Linked DNA regions of Sporichthya polymorpha DSM 43042. The protein of the gene in region 1 interacts with the protein of each later gene in a pairwise test. Links are inferred from orthologs where the notes say so. Each region holds a gene or a part of one and is shown in the gene's direction. Other genes may lie near its edges.

Evidence for each region.
Region 2: the proteins of SPOPO_RS0118690 (region 1) and clpS interact in binary tests that used the Escherichia coli proteins (3 or more experiments, as listed by UniProt). The link is inferred for Sporichthya polymorpha DSM 43042 from one-to-one orthologs.

Annotation. Positions count from the first base shown.
Region 1 is NZ_KB913029.1:3,857,658-3,864,860, forward strand. What follows is about bases 2,842-5,643. They hold SPOPO_RS0118690 (Dps family protein), read left to right. Parts: upstream 2,842-3,905; coding sequence 3,906-4,382; downstream 4,383-5,643. Other genes in these bases: SPOPO_RS0118680 (CinA family nicotinamide mononucleotide deamidase-related protein), read left to right, coding at 2,842-3,361; SPOPO_RS30460 (helix-turn-helix domain-containing protein), read left to right, coding at 3,489-3,809; SPOPO_RS30465 (hemerythrin domain-containing protein), read right to left, coding at 4,436-5,014; SPOPO_RS0118700 (family 1 encapsulin nanocompartment shell protein), read right to left, coding at 5,176-5,643. Outside these bases: 30S ribosomal protein S12 methylthiotransferase RimO, read left to right, coding at 11-1,462; pgsA (CDP-diacylglycerol--glycerol-3-phosphate 3-phosphatidyltransferase), read left to right, coding at 1,464-2,132; more of SPOPO_RS0118680, read left to right, coding at 2,129-2,841; more of SPOPO_RS0118700, read right to left, coding at 5,644-5,985; SPOPO_RS0118705 (hemerythrin domain-containing protein), read right to left, coding at 5,982-6,590; SPOPO_RS0118710 (VOC family protein), read right to left, coding at 6,621-7,203.
Region 2 is NZ_KB913029.1:5,401,537-5,408,804, reverse strand. The notes cover bases 1,618-4,484. They hold clpS (ATP-dependent Clp protease adapter ClpS), read left to right. Parts: upstream 1,618-2,839; coding sequence 2,840-3,130; downstream 3,131-4,484. Other genes in these bases: SPOPO_RS0126075 (MoaD/ThiS family protein), read left to right, coding at 4,324-4,484; SPOPO_RS0126080 (M67 family metallopeptidase), read left to right, coding at 3,760-4,176; SPOPO_RS0126085 (DUF2017 domain-containing protein), read left to right, coding at 3,153-3,716; SPOPO_RS0126095 (exonuclease SbcCD subunit D), read right to left, coding at 1,618-2,716. In the rest of the region: SPOPO_RS0126100 (AAA family ATPase), read right to left, coding at 1-1,475; more of SPOPO_RS0126095, read right to left, coding at 1,472-1,617; more of SPOPO_RS0126075, read left to right, coding at 4,485-4,596; SPOPO_RS0126070 (PLP-dependent cysteine synthase family protein), read left to right, coding at 4,639-5,586; murI (glutamate racemase), read left to right, coding at 5,765-6,586; SPOPO_RS0126060 (MBL fold metallo-hydrolase), read left to right, coding at 6,583-7,268. UniProt on the Escherichia coli protein: Involved in the modulation of the specificity of the ClpAP-mediated ATP-dependent protein degradation.

The DNA of each region.
Region 1 (7,203 bases):
GAGCCCGCCGCTGCCCGCGGCCCCCACCGTCGCCCTCGTGACACTGGGCTGCCAGCGCAACGAGGTGGATTCCGAGGAGCTCGCGGGCCGCCTCGCCGCCGACGGCTGGACGCTGACCGCGGAGGCCGAGGACGCCGACGTGGTGATGGTCAACACGTGCGGCTTCGTCGAGGCGGCCAAGAAGGACTCGATCGACACCCTGCTCGCCGCCGCCGACCTCAAGGACGGTGGCAAGGCCCGGGCCGTCGTCGCCGTGGGGTGCCTGGCCGAGCGCTACGGCACCGAACTGGCCGACGCCCTGCCCGAGGCCACCGTACTGGGCTTCGACGACTACAGCGCGATCTCCGAGCGGCTGCAGGCCGCGATGCGCGGCGACACGCACGCCCCCCACGTCCCGCGCGACCGCCGGGCGCTGCTGCCGATCTCGCCCGTCGAGCGGCAGGCCGCCGCCCCGACGACCGCGGTCGAGGAGCTCTCGGCCTGGACCGGCCCGGCGTCCGGCCCGCGCCCGCTGCGCGCCCGCCTGGAGGGCGGCCCGGTCGCCCCGCTCAAGCTCGCGTCCGGGTGCGACCGGCGCTGCTCGTTCTGCGCGATCCCGTCGTTCCGCGGCGCGTTCGTCTCCCGCCGGCCCGCCGAACTGCTCGCCGAGGCCGCCTGGCTCGCCGAGTCCGGGGTCCGCGAGCTCGTGCTGGTCTCGGAGAACTCGACGTCCTACGGCAAGGACCTCGGCGAGCTGCGCCTGCTCGAGCTGCTGCTGCCGAAGCTGGCCGAGGTCGAGGGCATCGAGCGGATCCGCGCGAACTACCTGCAGCCGGCGGAGATGCGGCCCTCGCTGGTCGAGGCACTCACGGCGACCCCGAAGGTCGTGCCGTACTTCGACCTGTCGTTCCAGCACTCCTCGGCGGACGTGCTGCGGCGCATGCGCCGCTTCGGCGACACGGACCGGTTCCTCGGCCTGATCGAGCAGATCCGCGCCCGCGCGCCGCACGCGGGCATCCGCACCAACGTCATCGTCGGCTTCCCGGGCGAGACCGAGGCCGACCTTCGTGAGCTCGAGCGGTTCCTTCTCGGTGCGCGCCTCGACACGGTCGGGGTGTTCGGGTACTCGGACGAGGACGGGACCGAGGCCGCCGGTTTCGACGGCAAGGTCGACCCCGACGAGGTCCGCGCACGCGTCGAGCACATCACGCGGCTCGTCGAGGAGCTCACCAACGCCCGCGCCGAGGACCGCGTCGGCGAGGTCGTCTCCGTGCTGGTCGAGGAGAACGACGCGTTCCGCTACCCGGGGGCCGACGAGCACGGCGAGGCCTCGGCCGAGGGGCGCGCCGCGCACCAGGCCCCGGAGGTCGACGGCAGCACGGTCCTGATCGGAGGGGAGCCCGAGGTCGGGCAGATCGTGACGGCCACGGTCGTGGGGACCGACGGCGTCGACCTGATCGCCACGGTGACCGAGGCCTCCTGACATGTTCGAACCCACGCCGGCCGAGGTCGAGCCCGGTCGCCCGGATCATCTGGCCGACCCGGTCGCGCCCGCCGGCACGTGGAACATCGCGAACCTCCTGACGCTCCTGCGGCTGCTGCTCGTCCCGGTCTTCCTCGTCGTGCTGCTGCACGAGGACGGGGAGTCCGAGGGCTGGCGCTGGGCGGCCTGGGGCGTGTTCGCCGTCGCGTCGTTCACCGACTCGCTCGACGGCAAGCTCGCGCGGCGCTACGGGCTCGTGACCGACTTCGGGAAGATCGCCGACCCCATCGCCGACAAGGCGCTCACCGGCTCGGCGCTGATCGTGCTCTCGTCGATGGACGAGCTGCCCTGGGCGGTCACGATCGTGATCCTCGTCCGCGAGATCGGCGTGACGCTGCTGCGCTTCTGGGTGATCCGGCACGGCGTGATCCCCGCCAGCCGCGGCGGCAAGCTGAAATCGCTCGTGCTCGGTGTCGCGATCGGGCTGTACGTGCTGCCGTTCACCGGGCTGTTGCAGGACCTCGCCACCGCGCTGATGACGGCGGCGGTGGTCATCGCCCTCGCGACCGGCGCGGACTACGTGTTCCGGGCGCTGCGTCTGCGCCGTGAGTCCCGCGCCGAGGCACGGGCGGGGCGGGCCGCCCGATCCGGGGCGGACGAGCGCCGGTGACCCGCGTCGAGCTCATCACGGTCGGCGACGAGCTGCTGTCCGGGCTCGTGCTCAACAGCAACGTCGCGCGGGTGGCGGACTCCCTGGCCTCGGTCGGGCTGGGTCTGTCGGTGGTCTGCGACGTCTCCGACGACCTCGACGAGATCGTCGCGGCCGTGCGCGCCGCCGCCGCCCGCGCGGACGTCGTGCTCTGCTCCGGCGGTCTCGGTCCGACCTCCGACGACCTCACGCGGGACGCGCTGGCGCGGGCGGCCGGCGTCGGGCTCGACGTCGACGCCGGGGTCGTGCAGTCGCTGGCGGACCGGTACGCGGAGTGGAACATCCCGATGCCGGAGCTCGCGCTGCGGCAGGCCGACGTGCCGCACGGCGCGACGCTGATCCCGAACCCGCGGGGCAGCGCCCCCGGGCTGCAGCTGCGGATCGACGGCGCACTCGTCCTCGCGCTGCCCGGCGTGCCGGGGGAGTTGCAGGCGATGCTCGACGCCTCCGTCGCGCCGCTGCTGGCCGATCTCGCGCCCGGCCCCCGGCCGGTCACGGCGACGCTGCGCGTGGCGCTGGTCGGGGAGTCGGCGATCGCGGCCGCGCTCGCGGAGATCCAGCGCGCGGGCGAGGCGACCGGGGTCCGGTTCGCCTACCTCGCCGACAGCGGCGACGTCCGGGTCCGCCTCAGCGGCCCGGCCGAGGCCGTCGCGGCCACCGAGGGCGCCATCGTCGACGCAGTGGGACACGCGGTGTACTCGCGCGACGGAGCGCCCCTGGAGGCCGTGACGCAACGGCTGCTGCTGGAGGCGGGCGCGACGGTCGCGGTCGCCGAGTCCCTCACCGGCGGGCTGCTCGGTGCCGCCCTGACCGACCTGCCGGGCTCGTCGGCGGTGTTCCTCGGCGGGGTGCTGGTCTACGCCACCGCGGCGAAGGCGGACCTCGGTGTCGACGCCGCGCTGCTCGCCGAGCGCGGTCCGGTCGACGCGGACGTCGCGATCCAGCTCGCCGAGCGGGTGCGGGAGAAGTTCGGCGCCGATTACGGCCTCGCGACCACCGGGGTGGCGGGGCCGGACCCGGTCGGCGACTACCCGCCGGGAGCGGTCTTCCTGGCGCTGGCGGGGCCGAACGGGGCGCACGCCCGCCGCCGGGACCTGCCGCCACGGCGGGACTTCGTCCGGCGACTCACCGTGCTCGCCGCGCTGGACCTGCTGCGGCGAGAGCTGCTCGGACTTCCCCGGGACGCCTGAGCCGTTCACGCTCCGTGACGAAGGAGCGGACGGACGGGAGGACCGGACCGGGGGGCGAATTCGGCCCTGGGAGGAACACGTGCACGACACGTCGCCTGGACCGGCCCTCGGCGGGTACCGTGAGCGTGTGATCCTCCTTCGTCGCCTTCTCGGGGACGTTCTGCGGCAGCGCCGGCAGGACCAGGGCCGGACCCTGCGTGAGGTCTCCACGGAAGCCCGGGTGTCGCTGGGCTACCTCTCCGAGGTCGAGCGCGGCCAGAAGGAGGCCTCGTCCGAGTTGCTCGCGGCGATCTGCGACGCCCTCGGGGTCCGGATGTCCGACCTCATGCGCGAGGTCAGCGACTCGCTCGCGGCCGCCGAGCTCGCCACCACGGCGAACGTCCGCTCGCTCGAGTCCGTCTCCGCGCCCGTCGCCAGCGACCGTCCCGAGGTCGTCGCCGCCGCGTGACCAAAGACACGACCCGGTACCTCCGGGCGTGGACTATCGCCGGTCCGGGAAGCGTTGTATCGGGACAACGCGAAACCGGAAGGAGTACGTCCAACCATGTCGTACGCCATTGCGAGTGCCCTGCCCGACCAGGCCCGGAAGACCGTGGGCGAGGCGCTGCAGGAGACCCTTGTCGACCTCATTGACCTCTCGCTGCTCGCGAAGCAGGCGCACTGGAACCTGATCGGTCCGCGCTTCCGCCCGCTGCACCTCCAGCTCGACGAGGTCGTCACGACCGCCCGCAACTACACCGACCTCGTCGCCGAGCGGCTCGCCGCGATCGGGGTCTCGCCCGACGGCCGTTCCGCCACGGTCGCGCGGGAGACCGGCCTGCCCCAGCTCGACGAGGGTTGGCTGAAGGACGACGCCCTCGTGGGGCAGATCGTCGAGCTCCACACCGCGCTGATCGATCGCGTGCGCACCCGGCTGCCCGAGGTGGGCGAGGCCGACCCGGTCAGCGAGGACCTGCTGATCCAGCTGCTCGCGGAGCTCGAGAAGTCCGCGTGGATGTGGCAGGCGGAGAACGCGTCCTGACGCTGGCCTGACGCTGGCCTGACGCTGGGCCTGGCGCTGAACCCGCTGCCGGCTCAGCTCGGCCGGGCGGGCTCGGTACTGCCGCGCTGGCGGTGCCGGGCCAGGAACTCGCGGGGGTCGGTGTTCCCGGCCGGCGGGCGGTCCCGCAACCGCGCCAGAGCTTCGATGAACGCGAGGCCGATCTCGAGGCGCTGCTCGCGCGTCGTGTGACGACGCAGGTCGGGCAGCGCCTCGTCCTCCTCCTCGGTCATGTGGTGGGAGTTCTCGGCCCGGGCCCGATCGACGGCCTTCCACCAGTCCGGGGTGCCCGCCGGGTGCCGGGCCGCCTCGCGGACGGCGTCGCGGATGTCGTTGTGATCGCCGACGGCGTCCAGCGTCTCGTGCTCGGCGTTGCTGCCGAACCGCAGCAGGGCCGGGAAGACGACCTCCTCCTCGGCGGCGGCGTGCCGCTCCAGGTGCTCGGCGAGGGGAAGCCAGACCTCGGTCAGGCGACGCGCGTGGAGAACGGGGTCGACGTCCGGACCCACCACCTTGTCGAGCGCCGCGAAGCCCCGGCGGAACGAGTCGTGCTCGGTGAGGATGAGGTCGGTGATGTCGACCAGGTCGTCAGCAGGCTGGCGGGCACTGTTCACGGCGCGAGGTAACCACTGGATCCGGTGCGCGGCGAGCCCGCCACGCGAACAGCCGAGGATAATTCACCCGATCGGGGCACCGTCGCCTGCAGACGGTGAAACCGGTCCGCGGAGCGTGATCGTCCCTGCTCAGAGGGTGTTCGTCCGCTCCTGGCCGGCGGTCAGCGCAGGGCGAGTGCCGCGTCGGGTTCGATGACGCGGAAGGAGAAGCTCTCCTCCAGGTAGAGCTCGACGGTCTCCGCGTCGTGCGTCCGGTACCCGATCGCGAGGTCCTGGCCGACGTCGAGGACGAAGTCACCGCCGCGGCGGGACAGCACCACGGCGCCCTCGACGCCGGGCGCCCAGATGACGTCCCCGCCGAGGATCTGGCGCAGGTGGTCGAGAAGCGGGTGTCCGCCCTGCTCGGTGGTCTCGACGATGCGCGTGTACCCGGCCGGCGCGATCGCCAGTGCGTACGGGCCCTCGATGCCCGCGCAGCGCAGGCGGTCGACCGCGACGGCGACGGTGTGCGGGAGGCTCATCGCGTCCTCGCCGAGCGGGAGCGGGTCGTGCGTGCTCGCCTCGGTGAGGCCGACGATCCCGGCGGTCGCCCACCCGTGCAGGACGGCGGTGTTCTCGCACTCCGCCGCCCGGGCGGCCGCGCGGGCCAGGTCGTCGAGGTCGAGGTCGACGGCGCCGCGGGCGGCGTCGGCGATCTCGGCGCGCTTCACGGTGAACGGGACCCGGAACTCGGTCACCGGCAGCACCATTCGCTGGTCGACCTCCTCGCCCCGCGCGGCGTCGCCGGCGGGCGCGAGCCGGCGTACGCGACCGAGATTGGTGGCCGAGTGGCCCCATCCCCTCGGGCCCTTCCAGTCGACCAGTCGCCGGGCCGCGAGCTTCGGCGTGAGGCGCTCCTTGGCCTCGTCGTCGATCAGCTTCCAGGCGGTGTCCGGGATCGGCGCGAGATTCCGGAGGAGATGGTCGGTCATCGAAGGCTGCCAATCCGCAGGGAGACGTCGGGCGGGCCGGGCAGGTGCTCGGCCACGTAGCGCTGGGGGTCCTGGTCGGAGGTGTCGAGGTCGTCGACCGTGTGGGTGGCTTTGAACTCGGCGAAGCGGCGGCCGAGGTCGGCGCGCTGCGCGCGGGTCGAGTTCCGGCGGAAGTCGGCGAGGGCCTCGTCCTCCTCCTCGCCCATGTGGTGGGTGTTGGCCGCCCGCGCGCGATTCACCGCGTCCCACCACTCGGTGCTGCCGACGCGGTACTGCGCGGCCTCGCGGACGGGATCGCGGATGTCGTTGTGGTCGCCGATCGCGTCGACGGTCTCGGGCACGCCCTCGTCGCCCTTGCGGAGCAGCGCGGGGTAGAAGATCTGCTCCTCCGCGACGGCGTGGACGTCGAGCAGGTCCGCGAGGGGCTGCCACACCTCGGCCAGGCGCTGCTCCAACCCGGCGGAATCGACGTCGGGACCCTGCAGGTCGTCGAGCGCCGCGAACGCGCGCCGGAACGTGTTGTGGTCGTCGAGGATCAGCGACGTGATGTCGACGCTGTCGGCGTCACCGCTGGGATGCTCGGTGTCGGGTGGGGAATCGCTCACGCATGCTCGGCTTACCCGGGCCGATGCCGGTCAACCCTGCGCGAACACGCAGAACTCGTTGCCGTCGGGGTCGGCGAGGACGTCCCAGCGGCGGCCCTCGCCCTTCGGCAGGACCAGCGTCGCGCCGACGGCGAGGAGCGCCCCGGTGTCGCCGACGACGTCCCAGTGCACGCGGTTCTTCACCGTCTTGGGCTCGGGGACGTCCACGAAGCAGAACCCCTCGCAGGGCAGGCCGGGGACGTCGCCGAGCCACGACCAGTCCTGGCCGTCCTCAGTCTGAGGTTCGACGCCGAAGACGTTCGCCCACCACCGCGTGATGGCCGCGGTCGGCGGGCCGGGCGTGGTGTCGACGCAGATCTCGTAGAGCCGGTACGCAGGCGGCTCCTCGCGGACGAAGGCGCAGAACTCCTGCCCCTCCGGGTCGAGCATCACGGTCCAGCGGAAGTCGGTGTCGTTGACGACCGTCGCGCCGCGGGCGACGAGTTCGGCGACGTCGCCGGTGTGCACGTCGAGGTGCACCCGGTTCTTCGCGGCCCGGCCCTCCGGGACCTGGTTGATCCAGACCGTGTGCGCCGGCGTGGGACCGCGCAGCACCGCGTCGGTCTCCTCCAGC
Region 2 (7,268 bases), 1.5 Mb from region 1 along the record:
GCGGCCATGGCGTCGATCCGGTCGCGCCGGAGCCGCAGGTGCTCCTCGGCGAGCGTCTGCGCGTGCTCACGCGCTTCGAGGTGACGCTGCCTCAGTTCCTCGGCGGAAGTGGACTCCTGAGCCAGTTCGGCGGCGGTTCGGGCGGCGTCGGCCAGGGCGTCCGCCGTCCGCTGGGCGGCGGGCAGCTGCACCGCCGCATCACGCGCGCCCTCGCGCCGGGCGAGCAGCGCGGTGCGCCGCTCCGCGAGCGCCGGACCCGCCTTCGCCGCGGCGGCCAGCTGCGTCGCCAGCTCGGCGGCACTCGCGCGGGCGGCGGCGGCCGCGCGCTCCTCCGCGGCCACGTCGGCCGCCACCGCGTGCAGGTCGGCGAGGCTGCCCGAGCGCCGTTCGCACTCCCGGGCGGCCGCGCGCAGCGCGGCGGGACCGTCGGCCGGGCCCGCCCCGGCGGCCACCGCGCGCTCCCGCGCCGCGCGGTCGAGTTCGCGCGCCTGCGCCCGCGACCGGTCGGCGGACTGCAGGGCCGTCAGGAGCGGCAGCACCCCGGCGGCCGCGGTCGCGGCCTCGCACTCGGCGGCCAGGGCCGCGATCGCCGGTTCGGCCGCCGCGAGTTCGGCCGCCCTCCGGTCGGCCTCGACCCGCCGCTCCTGGCGGCGGGCCAGCGCGCGCGTCGCCTCGGCCGCGGCCCGGGCGTTCTCGAGGTCCACGCCGCGCTCGGCGACGGTCCGTACGGCGATGTCGACCGCCGCGGCGGCCGTGGCACTCAGGTCCGACGCCCACAGGGCGTCGGGCAGGCCGGCGGGCGGCTCGACCTCGGCGATCGAGGCGATCAGTGCGACTCGCTGGGCGATGCCGTCCCGGCGCCGGTCGAGGGTCGCGCTCGTCGTCCGGCGGCGCTCGGCGAGCCACTGCTCGACGTCGCGGAACCGGTCCGTGCCGAAGAGCCGCTCGAGCAGGACGACCCGCTCGTCGGACGGCGCGCGCAGGAAGCGCGCGAACTCGCCCTGCGGCAGCAGGATCACCTGGAAGAACTGATCCGCCGTCATGCCGAGGCGGGTCGTGATCTCGTCGTCCGCCTCGCCGACGCGGTTGGAGACCAGGTCCCACCCGGCCCCGGTCCAGCGCTCCAGCAGCACCTTCGCCGGCTCGGTCGTTCTGCCCTCGCCGCGGACCTTCGGTCGGGACTGCTCGGGCGTACGGGTGATCCGTAACCGGCGCCCGCCGATCGTGACCTCCAGGCGCACCGACGTCCGCTCGGTCGCGCCCGCGTGGTCCGACCGCAGCCGCCGCACGATCCCGCGCTCACCCGGCACCCGGCCGTAGAGCGCGAAGCCGAGCGCGTCGAGCAGCGTCGACTTGCCGGCCCCGGTCTCGCCGTGGAGCAGGAACAGCCCGGAGGAGGCCAGGTCGTCGAAGTCCACCCGCACGGTGCCGGCGAACGCCCCGAACGCCGTGACCTCCAGGGAGTGCGGCCTCACGCCACACCCTCCAGGCCCGCGAACAGCGTGCCGGGTGCCGCGAACGGGTCCGCGTCCTCGGCCACGCGCACCGCCTCGAAGGCCTGCTCCAGCAGGGCGACCTCCTCGCCGGTGACGCCGGCCCCGCGCACGTGGGCGACGAAGTCGGCGGCCACGGCGAGGTCGGAGCGGCCGCGCACCCGCTCGGTGTACCCGCGCTCGTCGACCAGCGCCCCGACCGGCTCCCAGGTCAGGACGAGCACGTGCGGGAACCGGGTGCGCAGCCGGTCCATCGCCGCCGCGGGGCGGACGACGTCGGTCAGCGTCACGCTGACGAAGTCGTCGACGTGGCCCTCCAGCGCCGGGTCGGACAGCAGCTCCTCGAGGTTCCCGCGCACGACCGCCAGGGCCCGCGGAGTCGGCGCCGGCACGAACTCGACCCGGCTCAGGCCGGACGCGTCGAGCTCCACCAGCCATGAGCCCTTGCGGTGCCCGGCCTCGGAGAAGGAGTAGGCGAGCGGCGAACCGCTGTAGCGCAGCCGGTCCGAGAGCGTCTGCGGGCCGTGCAGGTGCCCGAGGGCGACGTAGTCGACGCCGTCGAACAGCGCGGCGGAGACGGCACCCACGCCCCCGACGGTGATGTCCCGCTCGGACTCACAGGCGGCGCCGCCGGTCACCCAGCCGTGGGCCATGACGACGGACCGGCCGCCGCGGGACTCCCGGTCGGCCCGGACCGCGGCCATCGCGCGGCCGAGCACGTGCGCGTGCCCGCGGGTCGGGACCTCCTCGTCGCAGGAGTGCCCGGCGGCGGGGGCCCCCGTGCTCGGCAGCGGGGGCAGGTCGTCCGCCCCCACCGCCGCGGGCTCCAGGTAGGGGATCGGGTAGACCGCGACCGGCCCGTGCCGGTCCTCCAGCACCACCGGGGTGCCGACGTCGGAGACCCGCGTCCGCAGGTGCACGCCGGCGGCGTCGACCAGCCGGTCGTGGACGCCGAGCCGCTTCGCCGAGTCGTGGTTGCCGCTGGTCACGACCACCCGCGCGCCGGCCTCGCGGAGCCGGAACAGAGCGTCGTTGAGCAGGTCGACGGCCTCCAGCGGGGGCAGCGCGCGGTCGTACACGTCGCCGGGGACCAGCACCGCGTCGACGCGCTCGGCCCGCACCGTCTCGACGAGGTGGTCGAGGAACGCGGCCTGCGCCGGGGCGAGGTCCGCCCGGTGCAGGGAGCGCCCGAGATGCCAGTCCGAGGTGTGCAGCAGCCGCATACCCACGACGCTAGGGGCGGGCACCGACAACTCCCGGCAACGCCGCGCGCCGCGTCGCGCACACCGTCGAGCAGAGCGGGGCGCACCGGACCAGCCGCCGCTCGTGGGGTGCAAGATGGAGGCATGTCGGTCGCACCCGTCGAGCTCGAGCAGCCGGAGGCCTCCGAGCAGCTCCGCACGGACGTTCCCTGGGTGACCATCGTCTGGAACGACCCGATCAACCTCATGTCGTACGTGACGTACGTGTTCCAGACCTACTTCGGCTACAGCAAGAAGCAGGCCACCAAGCTCATGCTCGACGTCCACCACGAGGGCCGCGCCGTCGTCTCGACCGGCTCTCGCGAGGAGATGGAGCGCGACGTCAGCGCCATGCACGGGTTCGGCCTGTGGGCGACCCTGCAGAAGGACGACTGAGCGCGCCCGACACAATCGCCGGGTGAGTCTGGACATCAAGCGCGAACGCGGCGGCGTGATCACCGTCGCCCTCGACGAGCACGAGGTGCGAGTCGTGCGCAGCGCTTGTGAGCAGATGGCGGAGCTGTTCGACTCGCGAGACCGGGACACGCCCCGCGGCGGCACGGAGTCGGTGATCCCCGGCGTCCTCGACCCGTTCGCGGACAACGAGGAGAAGACGCGCCCGGACGACCCCGCGCTCGCGCGCCTGCTGCCGGACGCGTACCCGGACGACGTCGAGGCGACCGGCGAGTTCCGCCGCTACAGCGAGTCCGACGTGATCGCCTTCAAGCGGGGCAACCTGAACACGATGCTCGCGACGCTGGGCGACGGCACCGAGCCCGTCCGGCTGGACCGCGAGCAGGTCCACGCCTGGATGTACGCGATCAACGACCTGCGGCTGACGATCGGCACCCGGCTGGAGCTGGAGGAGGGCTACGTCGAGCAGATGGCGGCCCTCCCGCCCGAGGACCCCCGGCTGCCGCTCTACTACCTGTACGAATGGCTGTCCGCGCTCCAGGACGGCCTGATCCGGGTCGCGAGATAACGTCCGGACAAGTGGTCCGGTCGGTCCTGGATAATCTGGCCCCGTGCTGACCATCGAAGCGTCGCTCCGCGAGGCGATCATCGCCCACGCCCGCGCCGACCACCCCGACGAGGCCTGTGGCGTGATCGCGGGCCCGATCGGCTCGGACCGCCCGGTGCGCTTCATCCCCATGGCCAACGCGGCGCGCTCGACCACGTTCTACGAGTTCGACTCGATGGACCTGCTGCGCCTGTACAAGGAGATGGACGCAAACGACGAGGTGCCGGTGGTCGTCTACCACTCGCACACCGCGACCGAGGCGTACCCGTCCCGCACCGACATCCACTACGCGTCGGAGCCGGACGCCCACTACGTGCTGGTGTCCACCCGGGAACCCGACGAGGTGGAGTTCCGCTCGTTCCGCATCGTGGACGGCGAGGTCACCGAGGAACCGGTGAACGTCGTCACCAGCTACGACTGATCCCCGCACGATCTCCCGCCCAGCACCCACCCCGGGGCGCGGGGGAGAATGACCGCTCGGAATGTCCACCGCTCGTGCACGGTTTGCGCGGGCAGCACCCCGAAGCACCCCGAAGCACGAACCGAAGAACACGAGGAGAGCAGCCCGATGGCGATCGAGGTCCGGATCCCGACGATCCTGCGCCAGTACACCGGCGGCGAGAAGGCCGTGAACGGCGAGGGCAAGACGCTCGACGAGCTGTTCGACGACCTCGAGAGCCGCCACGCGGGCCTGCGCGCCCGGCTCGTGGACGAGAACGGCCTGCGCCGCTTCGTCAACGTGTACCTGAACGACGAGGACGTCCGCTTCCTCGGCGGGCTCCAGACCGAGCTCAAGGACGGCGACAGCGTCACGGTCCTCCCGGCCGTGGCCGGCGGCTGACGCCGCCCTGACGTCGCGCTGACGCCGCGAACCCTCGTCCCCGTGCGCTTCGACTCCCTGCTCGACTCCGTCGGCCGGACCCCGTTGGTGGGCCTGCCGCGGCTGTCGCCGTCCGCGGACGTACGGCTGTGGGCGAAGCTCGAGGACCACAACCCGACGGGCTCGATCAAGGACCGCGCCGCGCTGCGGATGATCCTCGACGGGGAGAAGGACGGCCGGCTCAGGCCCGGTTGCACGATCCTCGAGCCGACGTCCGGCAACACCGGTATCTCGCTCGCGATGGCCGCCAAGCAGCGCGGCTACCGGATGGTCTGCGTGATGCCGGAGAACACCTCCGAGGAACGCCGGCAGATCCTGCTGATGTTCGGCGCGGAGATCGTGTCCTCGCCGGCCGCGGGCGGCTCGAACGAGGCCGTCCGCGTCGCGAAGCGGCTCGCGGAGGAGCACCCCGACTGGGTGATGCTCTACCAGTACGGCAACCCCGCGAACCCGCAGGCGCACTACGAGGGCACCGCGCCCGAGCTGCTCGAGGACCTGCCCTCGATCACGCACTTCGTCGCCGGTCTCGGCACCACCGGGACGCTGATGGGCGTCGGCCGCTTCTTCCGGGACCACAAGCCCGAGGTCCGGATCGTCGCCGCGGAACCCCGCTACGGCGAGCTCGTCTACGGCCTGCGCAACATGGACGAGGGCTTCGTGCCCGAGCTCTACGACGCGTCCCTGATCGACGCGCGGTTCTCCGTCGGCCCCCGCGACGCGGTCCGGCGCACCCGGCAGCTGGTCGAGGAGGAGGGCATCTTCGCCGGCATCTCCACCGGTGCGATCCTGCACGCCGCCCTCGCCCAGGCCGCGAAGTCGATGGCGGCCGGCGAGCAGGCCGACATCGCGTTCGTCGTCGCCGACGGCGGCTGGAAGTACCTGTCGACCGGGGCCTACTCCGGCACGATCGCCGAGGCCGAAGAGGCTCTCGAAGGCCAGCTCTGGGCCTGAGCAGCACCTCGCGGGAGTGTTCACCGCACGTGTCGGAGTGCTAGCTGAACGAGCCGAAAGTGCTAACAAAATTTAGCACATCTGTCCGGGCAAAACGCCGCGTCACCTGCGAAGTGTGACCAAGCTGACCGCGGGTTTCCCCGCTGTTTCCCCGCCGTCTCCCTTACCGTCTTGGCATATGTCTGAGGCAGGCATCGGCATCTTCGACAGTGGAGTCGGAGGACTGACGGTGGCTCGCGCGGTGCTGGATCAGTTGCCCGCCGAGCCCATCGTTTATGTCGGTGACACGGCTCACGCGCCCTACGGTCCCCGCCCGATCGCCCAGGTGCGCGCCCTCGCCCTGGACGTTCTGGACCATCTCGTCGACGAAGGCGTGAAACTGCTCGTGATCGCTTGCAACACCGCCTCCGCCGCGGTGCTGCGCGACGCCCGAGAGCGGTACCCGGTACCGGTCGTCGAGGTCATCCGCCCCGCCGTGCGCCGGGCCGTCGCGGCCACCCGCAATTCCCGCGTCGGCGTCATCTGCACGCAGGCGACGAAGACGTCCAAGGCCTACGAGGACGCCTTCGCCGCCGCCCCCCAGATCGAACTGACCGTGACGGCCTGCCCGCGGTTCGTCGAGTTCGCCGAGCGGGGCCGGACCTCCGGCGACGAGGTGCTCGCCGTCGCCACCGAGTACCTCGCTCCGCTGCAGGAGGCCGGTGTCGACACGGTCGTCCTCGGCTGCACGCACTACCCGTTGCTCACCGGCGTGCTCGCGCACGTCCTGGGCGACGGTGTCACCCTCGTCTCGTCCGCCGACGAGACTGCCAAGGACGTGTACCGGGTACTCGTCGACTCAGGTCTCACGCGTTCGGCGGAGCTGCCCGCTCCGACGCACCGGTTCCTCGCCACCGGGGACCGGCAGCCGTTCGCCGCCGTGGGACGTCGGTTCCTCGGACCGGACATCGGCGTCGTGGAGGCGCTGGGGTCGGTCGGCGTGATGGGAGCTATCGCGTGAAGCTGACGGTGATCGGCTGCTCGGGGTCCTTCCCCGGGCCGGCGTCGCCCGCGAGCTGCTACCTGCTCGAGGTCGAGGGCTACAAGGTGCTCCTCGACATGGGCTCCGGGGCGCTGGGCGCCCTGCAGCGCTACACGGACGTCTACGACATCGACGCCGTGCTGCTCTCCCACCTGCACGCGGACCACTGCATGGACCTGTGCGGCTACTACGTCGCGCGCAAGTACCGGCCGGAGGGCTCGGCCCCGCGGATCCCGGTCTACGGCCCGGTCGACTCCGCGGACCGCATGGCCCGGGCCTACGACCTGCCGATGGACCCCGGGATGCACGGCGAGTTCGACTTCACGCTGTTCCCCGACGGCGCCTTCGAGCTCGGCCCGCTGCGCATCACCACCGACCTGCTCGTGCACCCGATCGACGCCTACGGCCTGCGGATCGAGCACGAGGGCAAGGTCCTCACCTACTCCGGCGACACCGGCGCCTGCGACGGCCTGGTCCGCCTGGCGAAGGACTCCGACCTGTTCCTGTGCGAGGCCTCGTTCCACGACGGTCGCGACGACGTGCCGGAGATCCACCTCAACGGACGTGAGGCCGCCGAGCACGCCGCCCGCGCCGGCGCCCACCGGCTGGTGCTCACGCACATCCCGCCGTGGAACGACCCGGAGCGCACGCTCAACGAGGC